3 regions of the Mucilaginibacter sp. OAE612 genome follow, and region 2 is predicted to be linked to each of the others. Evidence: riboswitches for the same ligand, from Rfam matches in the RefSeq annotation. Region 2 holds a riboswitch; each other region holds the start of a gene.
The links. Region 2 has a riboswitch for S-adenosylmethionine ahead of ABID99_RS10355 (O-acetylhomoserine aminocarboxypropyltransferase/cysteine synthase family protein). Riboswitches for the same ligand answer to the same signal wherever they lie in the genome.

Region 1: another riboswitch for S-adenosylmethionine. It lies ahead of ABID99_RS19330 (TlpA disulfide reductase family protein); the one in region 2 lies ahead of ABID99_RS10355 (O-acetylhomoserine aminocarboxypropyltransferase/cysteine synthase family protein).
Region 3: another riboswitch for S-adenosylmethionine. It lies ahead of metH (methionine synthase); the one in region 2 lies ahead of ABID99_RS10355 (O-acetylhomoserine aminocarboxypropyltransferase/cysteine synthase family protein).

The regions. Positions count from the first base shown of each region.
Region 1 is NZ_JBGMUW010000001.1:4,665,600-4,672,358, forward strand. Features, by position in the region: gene ABID99_RS19325 (SusC/RagA family TonB-linked outer membrane protein) at 1-964, opposite strand, end outside; gene ABID99_RS19330 (TlpA disulfide reductase family protein) at 1,409-1,978, opposite strand; SAM riboswitch class I at 2,100-2,213, opposite strand; gene ABID99_RS19335 (isocitrate lyase/phosphoenolpyruvate mutase family protein) at 2,518-3,306, opposite strand; gene ABID99_RS19340 (nuclear transport factor 2 family protein) at 3,541-3,921, opposite strand; gene ABID99_RS19345 (DUF6597 domain-containing transcriptional factor) at 3,993-4,808, opposite strand; gene ABID99_RS19350 (family 43 glycosylhydrolase) at 4,995-6,759, opposite strand, start outside.
Region 2 is NZ_JBGMUW010000001.1:2,486,125-2,492,883, reverse strand. Features, by position in the region: tRNA gene ABID99_RS10375 (tRNA-Ser) at 63-152, shown strand; gene ABID99_RS10370 (hypothetical protein) at 302-490, opposite strand; gene ABID99_RS10365 (hypothetical protein) at 829-981, opposite strand; gene ABID99_RS10360 (PLP-dependent aspartate aminotransferase family protein) at 1,483-2,598, shown strand; SAM riboswitch class I at 2,815-2,925, shown strand; gene ABID99_RS10355 (O-acetylhomoserine aminocarboxypropyltransferase/cysteine synthase family protein) at 3,171-4,490, shown strand; gene metX (homoserine O-acetyltransferase) at 4,581-5,636, shown strand; gene ABID99_RS10345 (homoserine dehydrogenase) at 5,636-6,759, shown strand, end outside.
Region 3 is NZ_JBGMUW010000001.1:6,493,530-6,500,288, forward strand. Features, by position in the region: gene metH (methionine synthase) at 1-2,585, opposite strand, end outside; SAM riboswitch class I at 2,790-2,899, opposite strand; gene ABID99_RS27290 (Bax inhibitor-1/YccA family protein) at 3,033-3,764, opposite strand; gene ABID99_RS27295 (hypothetical protein) at 3,934-4,500, opposite strand; gene murQ (N-acetylmuramic acid 6-phosphate etherase) at 4,603-5,412, opposite strand; gene ABID99_RS27305 (S41 family peptidase) at 5,521-6,759, shown strand, end outside.

The DNA of each region.
Region 1 (6,759 bases), 2.2 Mb from region 2:
ATAACCTGAAATCACTTTTATCGCTGCTGCTCGCAATAGCAATGCCATTATTGAGTGTTACACCGGTTTTAAAAAAATCTTTTACGTTGTCGGGGTGTGCCACGAAAGGTACGGCCTGCCCATTTGAATAAAACTGTGGAATCAGTGAACCATCCAACGCAGGTCCCCAGCTTTCGTCAACACCATCGTTAACGCCGCCGCCTTTACCATCTACATAGCTAAATTTCCCATTTGAGCCTTGACCATATTGATTTTGATATTCGGGCAATACCTGTACGTTTGAAAAGCTGGTATTGGAGTTTATAGTAACACCTAATCCTTTTGCCCCTTTGCCTGTTTTAGTGCGGATGAGGATAACACCCGCGGCTGCACGTGAACCATAAAGCGCTGCTGCATTCGGGCCCTTTAATACACTTACAGATTCAATATCTTCAGAATTTAAATCCGAAATAGCATTAGCAAAATCCCTTGAGCCGTTATTCCCTAAAAACTGGCTGTTATCAACTATAACACCATCAACCACAAATAAGGGTTGGTTATTGCCCGAGATAGAAGTTTCGCCACGGATAACGATACGGGATGAACCCATATCGCCCTGGCTGTTGGTAACCTGCACACCGGCAATTTTACCCGCCAGAGCGTTTACAAAGTTGGTTTCTTTGGCTTCAGAGATATCTTTCGATTTAAGCCCTTGCACCGCATAACCCAGCGATTTTTTATCCTTTGAGATATTGAGGGCCGTTATCACTACCTCATTCAGAGAATTTGGTGCTTCAACCAAAACCACGTTTAAGGTAGTTATTCCTTGCGTAATCGGGATCTCCTGGGTTGTAAAGCCAATGTAGCTAACCCTAAGCACATCATTAACATTGGCGTTGATGATAAACTTACCATCAACATTGGTTTGTGCGCCCGTGGTTTTACCTTTAACAGATACGCTGACACCCGCGCAACGGCAACCCATCGGATTTGGCGGTTACCTCCCCGCTTATTTTAACGGATTGCCCCGCAACCGTCTGGACGAGAATAAAAGGCAATATAATTGCCAGTAATAGCTTGTAAATTTTTAACATGATAATTAATAATTGAGATTAATTTTTGATGCCTTTACCGGTACAAAAGACATGGCTATCGCCTTAGCGGGCATAATTTGCCCGGCTCATAAGCCTATCGTAACTGTAAAGAATTGATTAGGGGATGGTAATTATTAAGCTAAGACAAACTGCAGCAAGCCCGCATTTAAACACCATGCATGCTGTAAATGATTAACAGCAACAATGCATGCTTTGCATATTGAGACAGAAGGATTTGCAGATTGACTGGCTTTCCGAAACTAAAGTTTTCTTGTGTAAAAAAGTAGATTCTGTTTTCATAAAACGGGTATTAAATAAGTACTGATAGATTCTTTTTAATTGATGGACGCTGTTTTGTTGTTTACCAAAGCGTCCACAGCTTTTAACATGGACGCAAATTCCTGTTTATCGTACAAGCGGGTGAGGTAAACAATTTTCCCATCCCGATCGATAACCACATTGCGGGTAACACCGCTCTTTTTGCTGGCAAACCGGCCAAAAATCTCAGCACCAGGATCGAGTGCCAACGGATAGCTTATATTCATGACCTGGTGAAAACTTTTTACTTTGTTGAGCGGTTCATCGCGGTCAACGCCTATTAACACAAGGCCTTTATCTTTATAAGCCTGCCAGATCTCTTTTTCCAAATGCGGCATTTCTTCTCTGTATACGCTGCACCAGCTTGCGGTAAACTGCAGTATAACCACCTTACCATGCAACTTCGTTAAAGAAGTTTTTATACCATTGGTCAATACGAGCTCAAAATCGGCAGGAGCAAGATCACCGGTTTTTATGATATAACCGCGGTCGTCAGCTGTCGGATCAATTGCCTTGGTGATCTGCGCAACAGCCGGCAATGTTGTTATGAAAAGCAAACAGGTAAAAAGTAATTGTTTAATGTTCATTGCTATACAGGTTAAACCGTAATATCATCCCGGTGATATTTTCAATATTTTAATTAGCAAGAAAAATGAAGAGGGAAAAGAAGTATACAACACCTTGCACTATACAAGGCCATAGCGTATTACATTATCTTTTCTACCCTATTTTGGGCAGACAGGAATTAGCACCTTTATAACAGTGGGCTTACAGGTTGCTAAGACATCACAGGGCCTTTCCCTCAGTCTTTCTTGATAATTAAAATATTCAAAGAACCGATTTGACGATGCAAATATATATAAATTCTACTAAAACCATAGATTTTATATAATTATTGCAATAAAATGAATTAACACTTTAAAATTCTGCAGGCTTATTTACAGAATTTGTTTACTGATTGGATTAGCTGAAACTTTTTGAAGATAAATTCCATAACAACAAAAAGTCCCTAACGTTCGCTGCCGGGACTTTAACCTAAACTTATTTTGCAGATTATTAAACTACCTTATAATAAGGTAAAACAAGGCAATTAGGTTTTTAATTATTTAGCACTTTTATTCGCCTGTTAACTGGCAGTCCCATTAAAAAGGGCTGCAAAGCTATTTTCGGCTGTTATTTTTTCGATCAAATTTTCCAGTGACCGGTAGATGTTCATATTCAAAAATGGGCCTGCGCTAATCCTTTTAATGCCTGCATTTTGCAACGCTTTAAAATCCGGAAGGCCAGGCATACACATTACGCTAACCGGGAGGCGCGATAAGGCCGTTATTTTTTCAATATCTGCTATTTGGGTAATGCACGGAAAAAACAAACCATGCACACCTGCACCCTGGTAAAGTTTAGCACGGGTCAAAGCGTCTTCCAGTGCGTTAGGTAAACCAAGCAGAAAGGAATCGGTCCTTACATTTATAAATACCTCTACCCCTGTGGCGGTTAACAATGCAGTTATCTGTTTAAGTTTTGTGGCAAAGCCTTCGGCACCAACAATACTTCGCTGGCCATTCACCACTATCGAATCCTCTATATTGATACCCACAACACCAATATTATATAGTTTTGTGATGTTACTGCAGATAGCCTCCGGTGTTTCACCATAACCACCTTCAAGGTCGACTGTTAGCATGGCTGATGTTGTTGCAGCTATGCGTTTAACAACAAAAAGGTAATCCTCAAAACTCATCTCTTCGCCATCTGCAAAGCCTAATGAGCTGGCAACAGCCGCGCTTGATGTGCCGATTGCTTTAAAATTTAATTTATCATAAACCTGGGCGCTTTGTGCATTCCATACATTGCCAATTTGCAAAGGTTCGGTTTGATGATGCAGGGCTAAAAATTCATTGAATCTATTTTTCATGTTCTTGTTTTTATTTTATGCTCAAAATTAGGCTGGGCGCTTTTCTAAAAATTGTATAAAACGGAAGAGATTAGTGAAAGGTGAAAGGTGAAAGGTGAAAGGTGAAAGGTGAAAGGTGAAAGGTGAAAGGTGAAAGGTGAAAGGTGAAAGGTGAAAGGTGAAAGGTGAAAGGTGAAAGGTGAAACAAAAAATGGCCGGATAAATCCGGTCATTTTTTGTTTCAGATAGAGAAAATCAGGCTACGAGATTAGCCTCAGCTCCGAATGCATGATCGATGACAATTTTCCAGCTGCCGTCGGGTTGTTGTTTCATTAACTCTATCCCTTTTGCGGCAATCTGTGTTTTGCCATTGTCGGTGACGCTCCACTCCGACCGGCCTACCGCTACATCGCCCGATTGCAGACAGTAAACGGTTTTGATTTCCATTACTCCCGGAACCGCACAGATGCTTTTAACGGCCTCTTCAAATTGAGCCTTGCCTGATACTTCTTTTCCCGGCTCGGGAAAAATAATACCGTTGGCATCATACACATTCATAACTACATTTACATCTTTGGTGTTAAAAGCGGCTGCAAGTACCGCGTGCACCTCCTGTGGTGTTTTTGCTGATTTCATTTTGTTGTTTTTTTTATATCAGCAAAACTATGTGGCTCGAATAGCCCAAAATTGTATAAAACGGAAGAGTATTAACTGCCCGCTAACGCCTGGTTTATAGGCGACGCCTGAGCAGCAAATGAGTTAGGTGTAAAACCTGTAAAAAGCTTAAATTCCTTTATAAAATGTGCCTGGTCAAAATAACCGGCGCTGTAGGCTACATTCGTTAGCTTTTCTTCATTAGCGCTAACCAGGTTAAGGCTATGCTGAAAGCGGTTTATTTTGTAAAATAATTTTGGCGGTAAACCTGTATACTGCGAAAAAAGGGTATTAAGGTGCCGTGAGGAAATGTTATAACGGCTGGAAATAGACAGGATATTATCGTCGCTGTAATTCTTTTTAAGACTACTGACAATATCCCCGATAAATTTGATCTTCGAATGTTTTTTTTCGGTTGCCGATAAACGGCTCCGCAAATAATCTTCAATCATGGCCACCTTCGCATTCAGATCGGCGGTCTCCAATAATTTTAAATAAAGCGTTCTTAATTTAGGTCCGAATACGTGCGTGGCATCAACGATTTCGTTGTTAAATTCTGATACATTTTCATCAAAAAAGTAAGCAGCCGAATGCGGGTAAAAACGGAAGCCGAGCATAATATTGCGCCCTACAGATTGAATGGGCAAAGGTTTAGTGATCTGGCCCCAAAGTTCAACTGGAGGAGTGGTAAAAAATGTATCACCTTTCTTTGATTTCCAAATTCCGGCACCGAGGTTAAAGATTACCTCCATGGTACCGCTCGGGAACACAATATCATCGTAGCTTCTGTCCGAATCAGATTCATACAGATAGAAGCACTTGATGTAAGGCTGCAGCCTTGGCTCCGGAAGCATCTCTTTGAAAACCATGATTACAAATATAGGATACAACGAAGTCGTCAAATTGTAAAAAACGGAACATATTTTTAGTAGCTTAAAGCGGAAGGCACAAAGCTTAAAGCTAATACGTGTTTAATTTTATATAAAACAAAAGCTGCCATGTGAACCTTCAATACGTTCACATAGCAGCTATACCATTATTTATATAAACCGAGGTTACTTTTTAACCTGTACAGGTTTTATACCTTCATGTGTAGGGGGTACCTGTTTGATCAATCCATTGCCATCAAATTCCATTTTATCAATACATACCTCACGGTTGTATCCTGCGGCATCGCCCATGGTAATGCCTTTGGGGTAGTTGAACCGGTGATAAACAATATACCATTCATCGGTACCCGGGATCTGGATCACTGAGTTATGGCCGGTACCGTAAATACCTTTTGCTGCATCTTTGGCGATAACTGTATTTTGCTCCGGAACCTCTATTGGCCCAAGTGGAGATTTAGAAGTACCATAATGCACACTATAATTAGGGCTCCGGGTATCATTTTCAGACCACATGAAGTAATAAGTTCCATTGCGGTAAAACACGTATGTACCTTCGTTATAATGCGAGTAAGGAGTAAGGATTTTGGTAGTACCCGGTTTTAATGAAATCATATCATCGTTTAACTCGGCCACTGCCATATAGCCATTGCCCCAGTACAAATAGTTTTTACCTGTTTGCGGATCGGCAAAAACATCGGCGTCAATCTGCTGTCCGCCTTTAACACCTTCAGGCAATTGTGCCACTAAAGGTTTACCCGAATCTGTAAATGGCCCAGCCGGGTCATTTGCCGTTGCCACCCCTATTTTTTGAGCGGCGGCAAAATAGTAGAAATATTTATACTCGTTGCCAATCTTTTTTTCGATGATACAAGGAGCCCAGGCATTCTTTTTTGCCCAGCTCACATCCTGCGGCAAATCAAGAATTTTACCCTCATCTTTCCAGTTCACCATATCATCTGAAGAAAAAGCCTTAAAATACTTGCCCGACCAACCATCAAAGCCGTCGCTGGTAGGATAAATATAGAATTTGCCTGTTTTTTCGGCGTACAGGATCTCCGGATCGGCATAGTATCCTGCAATAGCCGGGTTATGGGTTTCCTGGGCAGTAACCTCAAAAACCTGCGCTTTTTTACCTGCTATAGTTACAGAATATTTAACCGGGCCTTTGGTAAAATCCTGTGGTTTTGCCGGGCTGATAGTAACACCTGGAAACAAGGTAAAATGAGGATCAAATGATTTTAAATCAGTACCCGGCATTACAGGCAGGTGAGCTTTATGGTTCGCCGTATCTAAAACAATATTGATGGTTTTAATTTGCTTGTTTATCGGTGAAAGTATGACATCTTCCGGCGTTTCCCATTTAGCAGTCAGTGCAGCGGCTTCCTTTGAAGTTATTGGCATCACCGTACCGTGGCGCGGATGGAAATTCATGGACACCTCGTCGTCAATCAGTTTAAAGTTTTCAAGATCGGTTGTCTTGGTAAATTGGTATTTACCTTGTGTATATAGGTCATACATCAAAATATAACCGCTGCCATCGTTTAATTTAAAAGTACCCGCCCCTTCTACCGGGTCTTTGGTTTGCTGTACGTATTTATCACGCAATACATAGCCAGAAGTTAGCTTATTCGATACGGCTATTTTTATACCTGCACCTGATCCCTCTGTTTTGAAAAACAGGTAGTATTTATTGTTTTTATAAACAATATCCCCGTCTATACAGGCACCGCCATCCGGCTTAAAGAAAAGCTGTTTAGGCTCGGTTGTAAGGCCTGTAAAATCTTTATTGGCATAAGCATAATAGATCTTGTCTGCCTCTTCGCCAAAACGCATCGACCAGTAGATCATATACTGTTTCTTCTGCGGATCATAAATGGTTTGCGGTGCCCATACCCTGTTCACACCTGCAAACTTTGCAAAAGTTTTGGTG
Region 2 (6,759 bases):
TTAAATTAAAAAAAGTGAAATTCAAATTTGGCAATTCGCCCCGGATTTGTACTTTTGTCCCCGGAGAGTTGGCAGAGTGGTCGATTGCGGCAGTCTTGAAAACTGTTGAACTGTGAAAGGTTCCTGGGGTTCGAATCCCTAACTCTCCGCCAAGTATCTAAGCCCTGAAATAGCTGATTTCGGGGCTTTTTCTTATACTGGAATAGCCACTCTTACCTGAACAAAATGGTTGATGTGACCCAAGGTAAGTGCATCCGTTTGGGTTTGAAAAGACAGCCAATGCATTTGGAAAGCTTCCTGTTTACCGCACCGCTATAATCACGCGTTGATAGCTGGTAAGAGACGGTGTGCCGTTATCCGTTGCCTGAAAAACAATGTGAATTGTTTGGCCGGAAACAGCGTCTTTAGGTACCCTGATTTGTGTTTGCCTGGCTTTTCGGGGTTTAATATCGACACTTTTCCCGGGATAAGTTCCTTGTTGAAATTGCACCAGCTAACAGAAACCAGATTTCCGTCAGGATCAGAAACGGCTCCGTACAGTCTGATCGTTTCGCCGACTGTTGCCCTGACATTTAATGGACCTTCTATTTTGGCAACTGGCTCGTGATTTGCCAGTGCATATATTGGCGTTACCGACCGTTTAATCCGGGCAGCAAAATCCCGCTGAGCGGCAGGAAAAAAGTTAGGGTACGTATTATTTCGATCTTTCGGCACAGCGAGTGAAGCTGCCATAGCCTGGGATGACGTATCACTATTCTGGAAGAAGGCGTTTTTACCTTTAGGATCAATAAATCCGGTGCCGCCCCAGCCTCCATAAGTACCTTTTTCTTATGCACGTAATCCATTGTCAAGCATGTTCATAAACGTTGGGTCGTCGCCCTCCCCTAACCATGAACCTTTTTCCTGAACAGGCATCCATACAATATAACCCATTTTCTTCAACTCGTCGTTAGTATGTCCGCTGAGACCAAAATAGTCCATGATGTCGCCTTTTACCATTTATTTTCCATCGCCCATACTCTGTACAGGGCTCCCAATGGCCCCCTGTCTGATATATTTTCCTTCATCCAGGATACTGTCATATAAACGGAATCCTATGAAGTCGCATTTAGTTGAGCACCATATCCATAGTTCGGTCCGCCTTTAAACTCACGGTATTCAAAAACCCTTCGCTGTAACAACGCCATTTTGAACGGTGATCTTGGTTTCGGAGCCATAACCAAAAACTGAACCGTTATTAGCGGTATAAGTATATGAATTTTTACTTTCAGTCTTAAAGTTTTGCCATACTTTATAGCTTTTGTCATAAGCGGTATCATTGGCATCTTTTTTTCAGGCAGATAGCCCAATAATAACCAACAGGAAGATAAAGCACGTTTTCATGCGGTTTGGTTTTTAAACCTATTCGGCAAAAAATATAAAAACGCTACAGCTAATAACAAATATTCTTGTTTATTTTGGGCGATATCATAATACAATACCATGAAAACTGAAACTATAGCGATACATGCCGGCAACCATGTTGATGAAGCAACAAGGGCCGTTATACAACCCATTATTATGTCAACCACTTTTGAGCGCGGTGAGGATGGCGGTTTTCCGGCAGGTTATATTTACAGTCGCTCATCGAACCCCAATCGTCACGCACTGGAGCATGTGCTGGCAAAGTTAGAGGGAGGTGTTGAAGCAGCTTGCTTTTCATCAGGTAATGCGGCCGGGATGTCGGTATTTCAATCATTGGAGCCGGGCACCCATATAATTGCGCCGGATGATATGTATCATGGCTTACGTAATCAGCTTAAAACCCTTTTTGCCGGGATCCTTACCTTCGATTTTATTGATGTAAACGATACCGGGGTTTTACAACAGCACATCAAGCCCGAAACAGGTTTGATCTGGATTGAAACACCTTCAAACCCCCTGCTTAAAATAACCGATATTAAAAAGGTGGTTGCTATTGCCAAAGCAAAGGGCATTAAAGTTTTGTGCGATAATACATTTGCCACCCCTATGTGCCAGCGACCACTTGAGCTGGGCGCGGATATGGTTATGCACTCAGCCACCAAATATTTTGGCGGACATAGCGACCTGATGGGCGGCGTGTTGATCACGGCCGAAAAGAATGATTGGTGGACAAAAATCCGCCAGGTGCAGGAAATGGGTGGCGCAATCCCCTCGCCTATGGATTGTTATTACCTGGTACGCAGTATTAAAACTTTACCATACCGTGTAAAAGGCCACGTACAAAACGCACAGTTATTAGCCGAATACCTTGAACAGCATCCCAATGTTGAACAGGTAATGTACCCCGGTTTGCCCTCGCACCCGCAGCATGAGATAGCTAAAGATCAGATGCTGGCTTTTGGTGGCATGTTATCTTTTACTATTAAGGGCGATGAGAACGACACGCATAACATCATCAATAAGCTGAAACTATTTATCAAAGCTACCAGCCTTGGTGGTGTTGAAAGCCTAATAGAACACCGCGCTACTGTTGAAGGGCCGGATACCAAAACACCACGAAACCTGCTAAGGGTTTCGGTTGGGCTGGAACATATTGATGATTTGATTGCCGATATGAAGCAGGCTTTGGCTTAGGCCTTTTAAGGTAAAAGGATAAAGGTTAAAGGCGAAAGGTAGCTGCATTTGTCTAAGCTTAAAATTGTTCTCGAATGAACCTTTTGCCTTTGGCCTTTTACCTTAACCTTAAAAAGAAATAAAATTTGGTATATTACCTCACAATCCCTTATATTCGCAACATTATTTGGTAGTGATACCAACGTCGATCAATCCTCCGCACATAGTTCGGGTTTTGATTTATAAAGAAGCGGCGAGAGATCAGGCTCAATGACCCGCTGGCAACCCTTCAATGTTGAAGAAGGTGCCAATTCCTGTCCCGGCAAATAACACCGGGGAATATAAATTTATAACCATGAAAAGTTTAATTAAATTTACGCAACGCAACACTTTTTACACCTTAAACGGTAACGTACAACATATTGGCTCCCCTATTGGCTGTATTTGTATGTGTTGCTGCTGTTGATGCTTAGCACGCTCCTATTTTTCATTTTCTGAAAAGCGTGTTGTTAAACCGGTTGTTTTTAAACCGGCTTTCCAAATTCATCTAAACATTCAAAAATCTAAATTAAACACATTAAAAAATTACAACTATGTCTGCCTTAAAATTCGAAACCTTACAATTACATGCCGGTCAGGAAGTTGATCCAACAACAGGTTCACGCGCTGTGCCCATTTATCAAACTACTTCATACGTATTCAACAGTGCCGAACATGGTGCAAACCTGTTTGCGCTGAAAGAGTTTGGTAATATCTATACCCGCATCATGAACCCTACTACCGATGTGTTTGAAAAACGCATCGCGGCGTTAGAGGGCGGTGTGGCAGCGCTGGCGACAGCTTCTGGCCAGGCATCTCAATTCCTTGCCCTTAATAATATTTTACAGGTTGGCGATAACTTTGTTACCTCACCTTTCCTATATGGCGGTACTTATAACCAGTTTAAAGTAGCGTTTAAACGCCTGGGCATCGATGTGCGTTTTGCCAAAGATGATACTGCGGTCAATATCGAGGCGCTTATTGATGATAAAACAAAGGCCATTTTCCTGGAAACCATTGGTAACCCGGGCTTTACTATTGCCGATTTTGAAAAGGTGAGCGAAGTTGCCAAAAGGCATGACCTGCCGCTAATTGTTGATAATACTTTCGGTGCGGGTGGTTACCTCTTCCGTCCCATTGAACATGGCGCTAATGTGGTTGTTGAGTCAACCACCAAATGGATTGGCGGGCATGGTACCAGTATTGGCGGCGTCATTATTGATGCAGGCAATTACAATTGGGGTAACGGTAAGTTTCCGCAATTCACTGAACCATCTGAGGGGTACCACGGGTTGATATTTAACGATGTATTTGGCATTGGCGGTCCGTTTGGCAATATCCAGTTTATTATTCGTGCCCGTGTGGAAGGCTTGAGAGATTTCGGCCCGTCGCAGGCTCCATTTAATTCATGGCTGAACATTCAGGGACTGGAAACACTTTCGTTACGCGTGCAACGTCATGTTGATAATGCCCTGCAACTGGCTAAATGGCTGGAGCAGCATTCGCAGGTGGCAAGCGTAAATTACCCGGGACTGGAATCATCGCCATATCATGAGCTGGCTAAAAAATATTTAAAGAATGGTTTCGGTGGCGTATTGTCATTCGAGATTAAGGGGAGTAAAGAGCAGGCCAGCCGATTGATCAACAACCTGAAACTGGTTAGCCATTTGGCCAATGTTGGCGACGCAAAAACACTCATCATTCAGCCATCGGCAACTACGCATCAGCAATTGTCTGATGAAGAGCAATTGGCTGCCGGTGTTACGCCAGCTTCATTGCGCGTGGCTGTTGGTATTGAGCATATTGACGATATTAAAGCTGATTTTGAGCAGGCTTTTGCAAAAATTAAGCAAGGTGAGGGTGAGTTAGTTTAATAATGTATAGTTTTTTTAAGTGATATAGTAAACGTTATTGCAGGTTGCAGCCGGAAATACCGGTTGCACCTGAAATAACAAAACAACAGAATGAACGCAGAGATATTTAAATACACTGATACTTTTGAATTTGAATCGGGCCGTACAATTGAAGGTTTAGAAATAGGTTTTCACACTTATGGCCGGTTAAATAAGGAAAAAAATAACATTGTTTGGGTTTGCCATGCGCTTACTGCCAACAGCGATGTATTTGACTGGTGGAAAGGGCTTATTGGCGAGGGGTATTTTTTTAACCCGGAAGAGCATTTTATAGTTTGCGCCAATATTTTGGGTTCTCCTTACGGCACTACAAGTCCGTTGAGCATTAACCCGGTTACCGGCCAGCCATATTATCTTTCATATCCCCAGTTTACTACAAGGGATATGGTTAAAGCGCACCAGTTGCTTGCCCAGCATTTAAACATTAATAATATCAGTGTATTAATTGGAGGTTCATTAGGCGGCCAGCAGGCTATGGAATGGGCTATTATTGAACCGGAGCGCATCAAAAATCTTATTCTGATAGCAACTAATGCCAAGCATTCACCATGGGGCATTGCCTTTAACGAGTCGCAACGTTTGGCTATCACTACCGACCGCACCTTTTACAGCAATACGCCCGAAGGCGGTCAGAAAGGCTTAAAAGCTGCGCGCAGTATCGCGCTTTTAAGTTATCGTACTTATAAAACTTACGGCATTACCCAGCAGGAAGAAGCCGACGATGTGCAGGACAATTTCCGCTCTTCATCGTACCAAAATTACCAGGGGCAAAAGCTGGTGAACCGCTTTAACGCCTATAGTTATTGGTACCTGACCAAAGTGATGGACTCACACAATGTGGGCCGGGGCCGTCACGGTGTAGATAAAGCGTTGAGCCTCATCAAGGCAAAAACATTAGTTATCGGCATCTCGTCGGATGTTTTGTTCCCTGTTGAAGAACAGCAATACTTGTTCAGGCATATCCCTAAGGCCGCCTTTGCCAAACTGGATTCGTTTTATGGGCACGATGGATTTTTAATTGAAACAGAAGCATTAACAAAAATATTCACATCATTTTTTAAAACCGATGTGAAAGGAAAAATTATAGAACTGCAACGTACAGCGTAATGAGTAAAAAGTTAAATATCGGCCTCTTCGGATTTGGAGTTGTTGGCCAGGGGTTATATGATATCGTTAAAACAAAGCATTTAAATATCGAGATAGTAAAATTTGCTATTAAAGACCCTAATAAAAAGCGTTCCCTGCCGGCCCACCTGTTCACCACTGATAAGGAAGAACTGCTTAATAACCCCGAGATCAACACCATTGTTGAACTGATCAATGATACCGAAGCTGCTTTTGAAATTGTTTCAAGAGCATTAAAATCTGGCAAGAACGTGGTATCTGCCAGTAAGAAAATGATCGCCCTGCATTTGGACGAACTGATCGAGATCCAGCATCAATACGGTACATCATTATTATATGAAGGCGCGGTTTGCGGTAGTATCCCTATTATCCGCAATCTGGAAGAATATTATGATAATGAACTACTGCATTCTATCAGCGGTATTTTCAATGGCTCATCAAACTATATCCTTTCAAAAGGTTTTATTGAAGGGCTCGATTACGACAGTGCATTAAAACAAGCCCAGGACCTGGGTTTTGCAGAAACCGACCCAACAAGTGATGTTGGTGGTTTTGATGCAAAATACAAACTGGTTATTGCTGCTGCACACGCATATGGCGTAGTTGTACAGCCCGATGAAGTATTTAACCTCGGCATTCAGAACCTTGCAGCCGCAGATTTGCAATATGCCCGCGAAAAGAACCTCAAAATTAAACTGGTACCTGTAGCTAAAGAGCTTGACGACCGTAACGTTGCCCTGTTTGTACTGCCTAAATTTGTAAACGACAAAGAGTTTTTATACAACGTTGAGTACGAATATAATGGCGTAACCGTACAGGCCGCCTTTGCCGATCAGCAATTCTTTTTTGGCAAAGGTGCAGGTGGGCATCCTACCGGCTCGGCTGTACTTTCGGATATAGCGGCATTACGTTATAACTACCAATACGAATACAAAAAAGCTAAAGAGAAAACAGACCTTAATTTTACCAATAACATTGAATTAACCATTTACCTGCGTTATGACGATGAGGAACTGGTTGAAGCACTGAATTTTGAACACATCAATGAGCGTTACTATTCAGGTAATTATAAATTTGTGATAGGAAAAATCAATTTGCAAAATCT
Region 3 (6,759 bases), 4.0 Mb from region 2:
GCAGCCCCGGAGTATTGCGGCGCCACTTTTACGGCTGCGTGAATGCGCGACGTTGTAGCACCACCAATGATTAGCGGGATGGTAAATCCTTCGCGCTCCATTTCTTTGGCAAAATGCACCATTTCATCAAGCGATGGGGTGATCAATCCGCTTAAGCCAATGATATCAACGTTTTGCTTTTTAGCCTCTTCAATAATGCGTTGCGCGGGCACCATCACCCCAAGGTCAATCACCTCAAAGTTGTTACAAGCCAGCACCACGCCAACTATATTTTTGCCGATATCATGTACATCGCCTTTTACGGTGGCCATTAACACCTTGCCGGCGTTGGCGCGCTGATCAGCATTTACGTTGTTCTTTTTTTCTTCCTCAATAAAAGGCAGCAGGTAAGCCACCGCCTTTTTCATTACACGGGCTGATTTTACCACTTGTGGTAAAAACATCTTGCCGGCACCGAACAAGTCGCCTACGATGTTCATACCATCCATCAACGGACCTTCAATAACCTCAAGTGGTTTGCTGTAGGCCTGGCGGGCTTCCTCCACATCGTCGTCAAGGTATTCAACAATGCCTTTTACCAGCGAGTGGGAGAGGCGCTCCTGAACGGTGCCTTTGCGCCATTCTTCGTCGCGTACAACTTCTTTTCCTTTGCTTTTGATGGTGTCGGCAAATTCCACCAGGCGCTCGGTAGCATCCGGGCGGCGGTTAAGGAGTACATCTTCTACAAGTTCCAAAAGGTTTTTCGGAATCTCCTCGTAAACCTCCAGCATGCCGGCGTTTACAATCCCCATATCCATACCGGCTTTAATGGCATGGTACAGGAATGCCGAGTGCATGGCCTCGCGCACGGTATTATTACCCCTGAACGAGAACGAAATGTTACTTACACCGCCGCTCACTTTAGCGTGCGGCAGGTTTTGCTTGATCCAGCGGGTGGCCTCAATAAAATCTACCGCGTAGTTATTATGTTCTTCCAGGCCGGTAGCAACTGTTAGGATGTTCGGATCGAAAATGATATCCTGCGGCGGAAAACCTACTTCGTTCACCAGGATCTCATATGATCGTTTGCAGATCTCGATACGACGTTCCAATGAATCAGCCTGACCGGTTTCGTCAAAGGCCATTACTACGGTGGCAGCACCATAGCTTAAGATTTTCCGGGCCTGTTCCTTAAATTTTTCTTCGCCCTCTTTAAGGGAGATAGAGTTCACGATACCTTTTCCCTGTACGCATTTTAAACCAGCCTCAATCACCGTCCATTTGGATGAGTCGATCATAATAGGCAGTTTGGCTATATCCGGTTCAGAAGCAACCAGGTTCAGGAATTTTACCATCACAGCCTCCGAATCAATCATGCCCTCATCCATGTTAATATCGATAACCTGTGCGCCGCCTTCAACTTGCTGCAGGGCAACAGATAAAGCAGCCTCATAATCTTCGGCAAGGATCAATTTGGAAAACTTTGGTGAACCGGTGATATTGGTACGCTCACCCACATTAACAAAAATGCTTTCGGGTTTAATGGTGACCGCTTCCAGGCCGCTCAGGCGCATATCCGGCTCAATTTGAGGGATAGGGCGGGGCGGATATTTGGCAGCCTTATCGGCAATGCACTTAATATGCTCGGGTGTGGTACCGCAGCAGCCACCAACAATATTAACCAGGCCGGCTTTGATAAAATCATCAACCTGGTGAGCGGTTTCATGCGGAGTTTCGTCGTACTGGCCAAACTCGTTGGGTAAGCCGGCGTTTGGATAGGCCGAAATAAATACGCCTGCTTTTTCAGAAAGTTCGGCAAGGTGTGGGCGCATTTCCCGGGCACCCAAAGCGCAGTTTAGGCCTACCGATAGCAGGTTGGCATGGCTTATCGAGTTCCAGAAAGCTTCGACAGTTTGCCCGGAAAGGGTACGGCCTGAAGCATCGGTAATAGTACCTGAGATCATGATACCGCCCGAATCCCTGAAAGCAGGAAAATCCTTACCTGCAGCTTTACATTCCAGCTCATAACGTTTTATGGCGAAGAGGGCTGCTTTTGCATTCAGTGTATCAAAGATAGTTTCAACCAACAACAGGTGCGATCCTCCGTCAACCAAACCGCGTACCTGGTCATAATAGGCCTCGGCCAGGTCATCAAAGGTAACGGCGCGATATCCGGGGTCGTTAACGTCTGGCGATAAGGAAGCAGTACGGTTGGTTGGGCCGATGGCACCGGCAACAAAACGCGGCTTTGCAGGGTTGCGCCGGGTATATTCGTCGGCTACCTCGCGGGCAATGCGTGCACCTTCGTAGCTTAGTTCATAGGCCAGTTCTTCCAGGTGATAATCGGCAAGGGAAATTACCTGTGTGCTGAAAGTGTTAGTTTCAATGATATCCGCACCGGCATCAAGATATTCGGCATGGATGGCTTTGATAATATCAGGGCGCGTGATATTGAGCAGGTCGTTATTGCCCTGCAGGTCGCTATGATGATCGCGAAAACGCTCGCCACGAAAATCCTTCTCGGTAAGCTGGTACCTTTGAATCATGGTACCCATTGCTCCGTCAATCACCAGGATGCGTTTCTGTAATTCTTTTCTAATGTCCATTTTTTGAGATGTGAGATATGAGATTTGAGACGTGAGATTTTAGCGGAGAGAACCTTGCTAAAACATCATGTCTTTCACCTCATATATCTGATAAAAAGACATTAAACAGGCGATTGAAAGAGCCGAAGCTATCTCAAATCTCACGTCTAATATCTCAAATCTAAATACAGCTTATCTCGAAAAGTCGGGTGTTGTTATGACTTTCGCTTATCTGTCCGGGCGCGTAATTGCTGCCTGGTAGAATGTAGCACCTTGTGAAGCACAGGTTGCTAAGACATCGCAGGGTCTAATCCCTCCGTCTTTCTCCATAAGCAGTGCAAAGTTGCGCAATAAAGTTATCATTTGCAAGTGTATAACATACGCTAAATATCATGCCTAAGCCACATTGTTAAACAAAAAAAGCCGCCTTTTGCGGAGGCAGCTTTATGATTGAATTTCTTAATGAGATTATCTTCTTCTGCCGAATAAACGGAGGAGCATAAAAAACAGGTTGATCAGTGTGATGTACAATGTTAGCGCACCCATCAGGGCCAGCTTTTTCGAGCTTGCATCACCGTATTCAATACCTGCTCCAATGCGTTTTAACATTTGCATATAGTAGGCAGTTAAACCAGTAAATACAGCTATGCCTATGTAGCTGATGATGTAACTCATTTGTTCGCTGTGCATAAAGAAGTTAGCTAATGAAGCTACAAAGATCCCAATGAACAGGATGTACATGATTGAACCAAACTTTGTTAAATCCATCTGGGTAGTATAACCGGCAATGCCCATAATACCGAAAGTTACTGATGCGGTAATGAAAACACCCAATATTGATGCAGATGTGTAGATCAGAAATATCAAACTTAAGCTGATGCCAATAAGCGTTGCATAGGCTACGAAAAGCAGCACCAATACCGGATAAGAGATTCGGTTATAGCCAAATTGCATTACCAATGAAAACGCCAGTGGCGAAAACAGCGCAAAATAGCCAAAACCTGTAAGACCGCCTGTTGGTGCAACGATCAGACTGATCAGGCCCATATTCAAAAATAGATAAACTGTTATCGCTGATACGCCAAGTGCAACGAACATCCAGCTGAAAACGCCGGCCATAAACCTGCGTGAAGCAACTTCTGATTGATCCCTAACTTCGATTACATTATCGAAGTTGTATTTAGATTCTTTAAATTCCATTTTGTGTTAAAAATTATAGTACGAATATATAAATAAAAGGTGAATACAGCATGAAGAAGCAAGACTGCAAGAATCAAGAGTCAAGAAACAGGAAAGTTTTCCGAAATGTCTTGTCTCTTGATTCTTGCAGTCTTGATTTCTGTTCTTCCTGCTTCTTGACTCTGTACCCCTAATTCAATCTCCTCATCAACTGCTCTTCAACCTTTTTGAAAACCTGTATGGGTTTCAGGGTACGCCAGCCAAGGCTATCGAGTTCGCCGCCAAAATTGATGTAATAGTCGATATTGCTGTGTTTAAATTCGTCTATCACGTGTTCGCGGAAGTTGATGCCTGCTATCCAGCCGTCTTCCACGTCCTGGAACCACTCTTCGTAATAGCAATCATCGCTTGAATGAAAGTTGAGTACGTTTTCGCCGATCAGGATAAAATGGCTGATGCCATTATCTATCATCAGGTCGAGCAGCTCACGCTTCAGCAGCATAATGTCGTTGTTTATGGCGTCATTCCATTCACCTATCAGCTCAATAATAGTGTAGCCTTTATCATAATCGGCAAAAAGCACTTTTAAATAAAGGGTATTGGAGCCGAATGAGTCCCATTGCGGGTGCAGCAGGTAATTGTATACCTGCTTGTCAAATTCAAACTCGCTGTATTCTGTCGCGTAGAAAGGCGAAAACTCATCTTCTGATGCCACGTAATCGTCTCTCCAGCGGTAATATGGTTCAATATCGTGCATGTTTTTGATTTCAAATTGTCTGAACCCGAATTTTTTGAATTTGAGAATTTATCGAATACAAGCATCTTCAAATTTCCAAATCAACACATCTTCAAATTCAGTTTATTTTTTTAAATAATGATCAACAGCGCTTCGTACGCTGCCGTATTGTTTCAGTAACCCGGCTGCTTCTTCTTCGTTCAGCCCGGTTTCGTCCATTACCATGCGGGTGCCCCTGTTCACCAATTTGTGGTTGCTCAATTGCATATCAACCATCCTGTTCCCTTTTACGCGGCCAAGCTGGATCATTACGCTTGTGCTCAGCATATTTAAAACTAATTTTTGCGCCGTGCCTGCTTTCATGCGGGTTGACCCTGTTAAAAACTCAGGGCCTGTTACTACTTCAACCGGGTACTGTGCCACAGCCGCTACCGGACTGCCGCTGTTACAAACAATACAGCCGGTAACTAAATTATGCTCATTAGCTGTTTTTAAGCCGCCGATCACATACGGTGTAGTGCCCGAAGCGGCTATGCCAATAACCACGTCTTTATCATTAATGTCGAAAGCTTCCAGATCTTTCCAGGCCTGTACAGCATCGTCTTCAGCAAATTCTACCGCTTTGCGGATCGCGCCATCGCCGCCTGCTATCAAGCCCACCACCATATCAAACGGAACGCCGAATGTTGGCGGGCATTCCGAAGCATCAACCACGCCTAAACGGCCACTGGTACCGGCGCCTATGTAAAATAAACGTCCGCCGTTTTTCATCCTTTCTGCGGTGATAGTTGCCAGGGCTTCTATCTGTGGCAATGCCTTTTCCACAGCCAGCGGAACCGTTTTATCCTCGTTATTAATGTTTTCTAAAATTTCCCTTACGGTCTGTTTTTCGAGGTTTTTATAGTGCGATTCCCTTTCGGTGGTGGTTTCCATAGCCTATTTTCAAATAATTTATAACAAAATTCGGTAAAAATCATCAAATGCAAGGGTGCGGGTAAAAATTATTGACCCTGCAATTATTAACTTTGTGTGTAATAAGTTATGAAGAGGACCGCGGGTGTAATTTTCCGGACAATAATCCTGCTGCTGGTAGGGGTGATGATAGGCCAGGTGCTTAACAAGGATTTTGCCGCGCATAACCTTGGCTTCTCCTTTGTGAGCAATAGTAAAATAGCAAAGGTGTTGCAACTGGTTGACCGCAACTATGTTGACAGCGTTAATATCGATAGTATTGAAGGCGTGTCGGTAAATAACCTGCTTCAAAACCTTGATCCGCATTCGCTTTATTTACCGCAGCAGCAGGCGCAATCCATCAATGAACGGTTAGACGGTGGTTTTAACGGTATCGGTATCGAATACCAGTTACTTCGTGATACACTGATCATTACGCAGGTTTATGCCGGCGGTCCGGCCGAAAAAGCGGGCTTACTGGTGGGCAGTAAGGTGATCAATGTCGACGATAAAAAGTTTTCGGGCAGCAAGCTAACAGCCACCCGTATAAATAGTGTTTTCAGGGGCGAAAAGGATGCTGAAATAAAACTGAGTGTTGTGCCTCCGCTGAACAAAGATTTAAAAATACTTACGGTTAAACGGGGGCATGTTGACCTGAGCAGTGTTGATGCTGCCTATATGGCCGATGCTAACACCGGCTATATCAAGATCAGCAAGTTTTCGGCCACTACCGACCTCGATTTCAGAAAGGCTTTAACGGCGCTAAAAGTTGACGGTATGAATAAATTGCTGCTCGACCTGAGAGGCAATGGCGGTGGGTACCTTAATGCTGCTACTTCATTAGCCGATGAGTTTTTAACTGATGGAAAGTTGATAGTTTATACCAAAGGTATTCACGAGCCCCGTACTGATTACTTTGCCACCGATTCGGGCATGTTTCAGAAAGGGAAACTTACCGTGCTTATTGATGAATATTCGGCCTCGGCCAGTGAGATTTTAGCAGGGGCCCTGCAGGACCTTGACAGGGCTACTATTGTTGGTCGGCGATCATTTGGTAAAGGTTTGGTACAGCAGCAGTTTGCTTTTGACGATGGTTCAGCAGTTAATTTAACAGTGGCCAGGTACTATACCCCTTCGGGCCGCTCTATCCAGAAATCATACAAAAACGGGGTTGACAGTTATCGCAATGAACTTGCCCAGCGCATGCAAAAAGGTGAACTTTTTTCAGAACAAAGCAACCTTAACGATAGTGTTTTTAAAGGCACCCCATCATTCCATACTTCAAGCGGGCGTAAAGTTTTTAGCGGCGGAGGCATTATGCCCGATGTT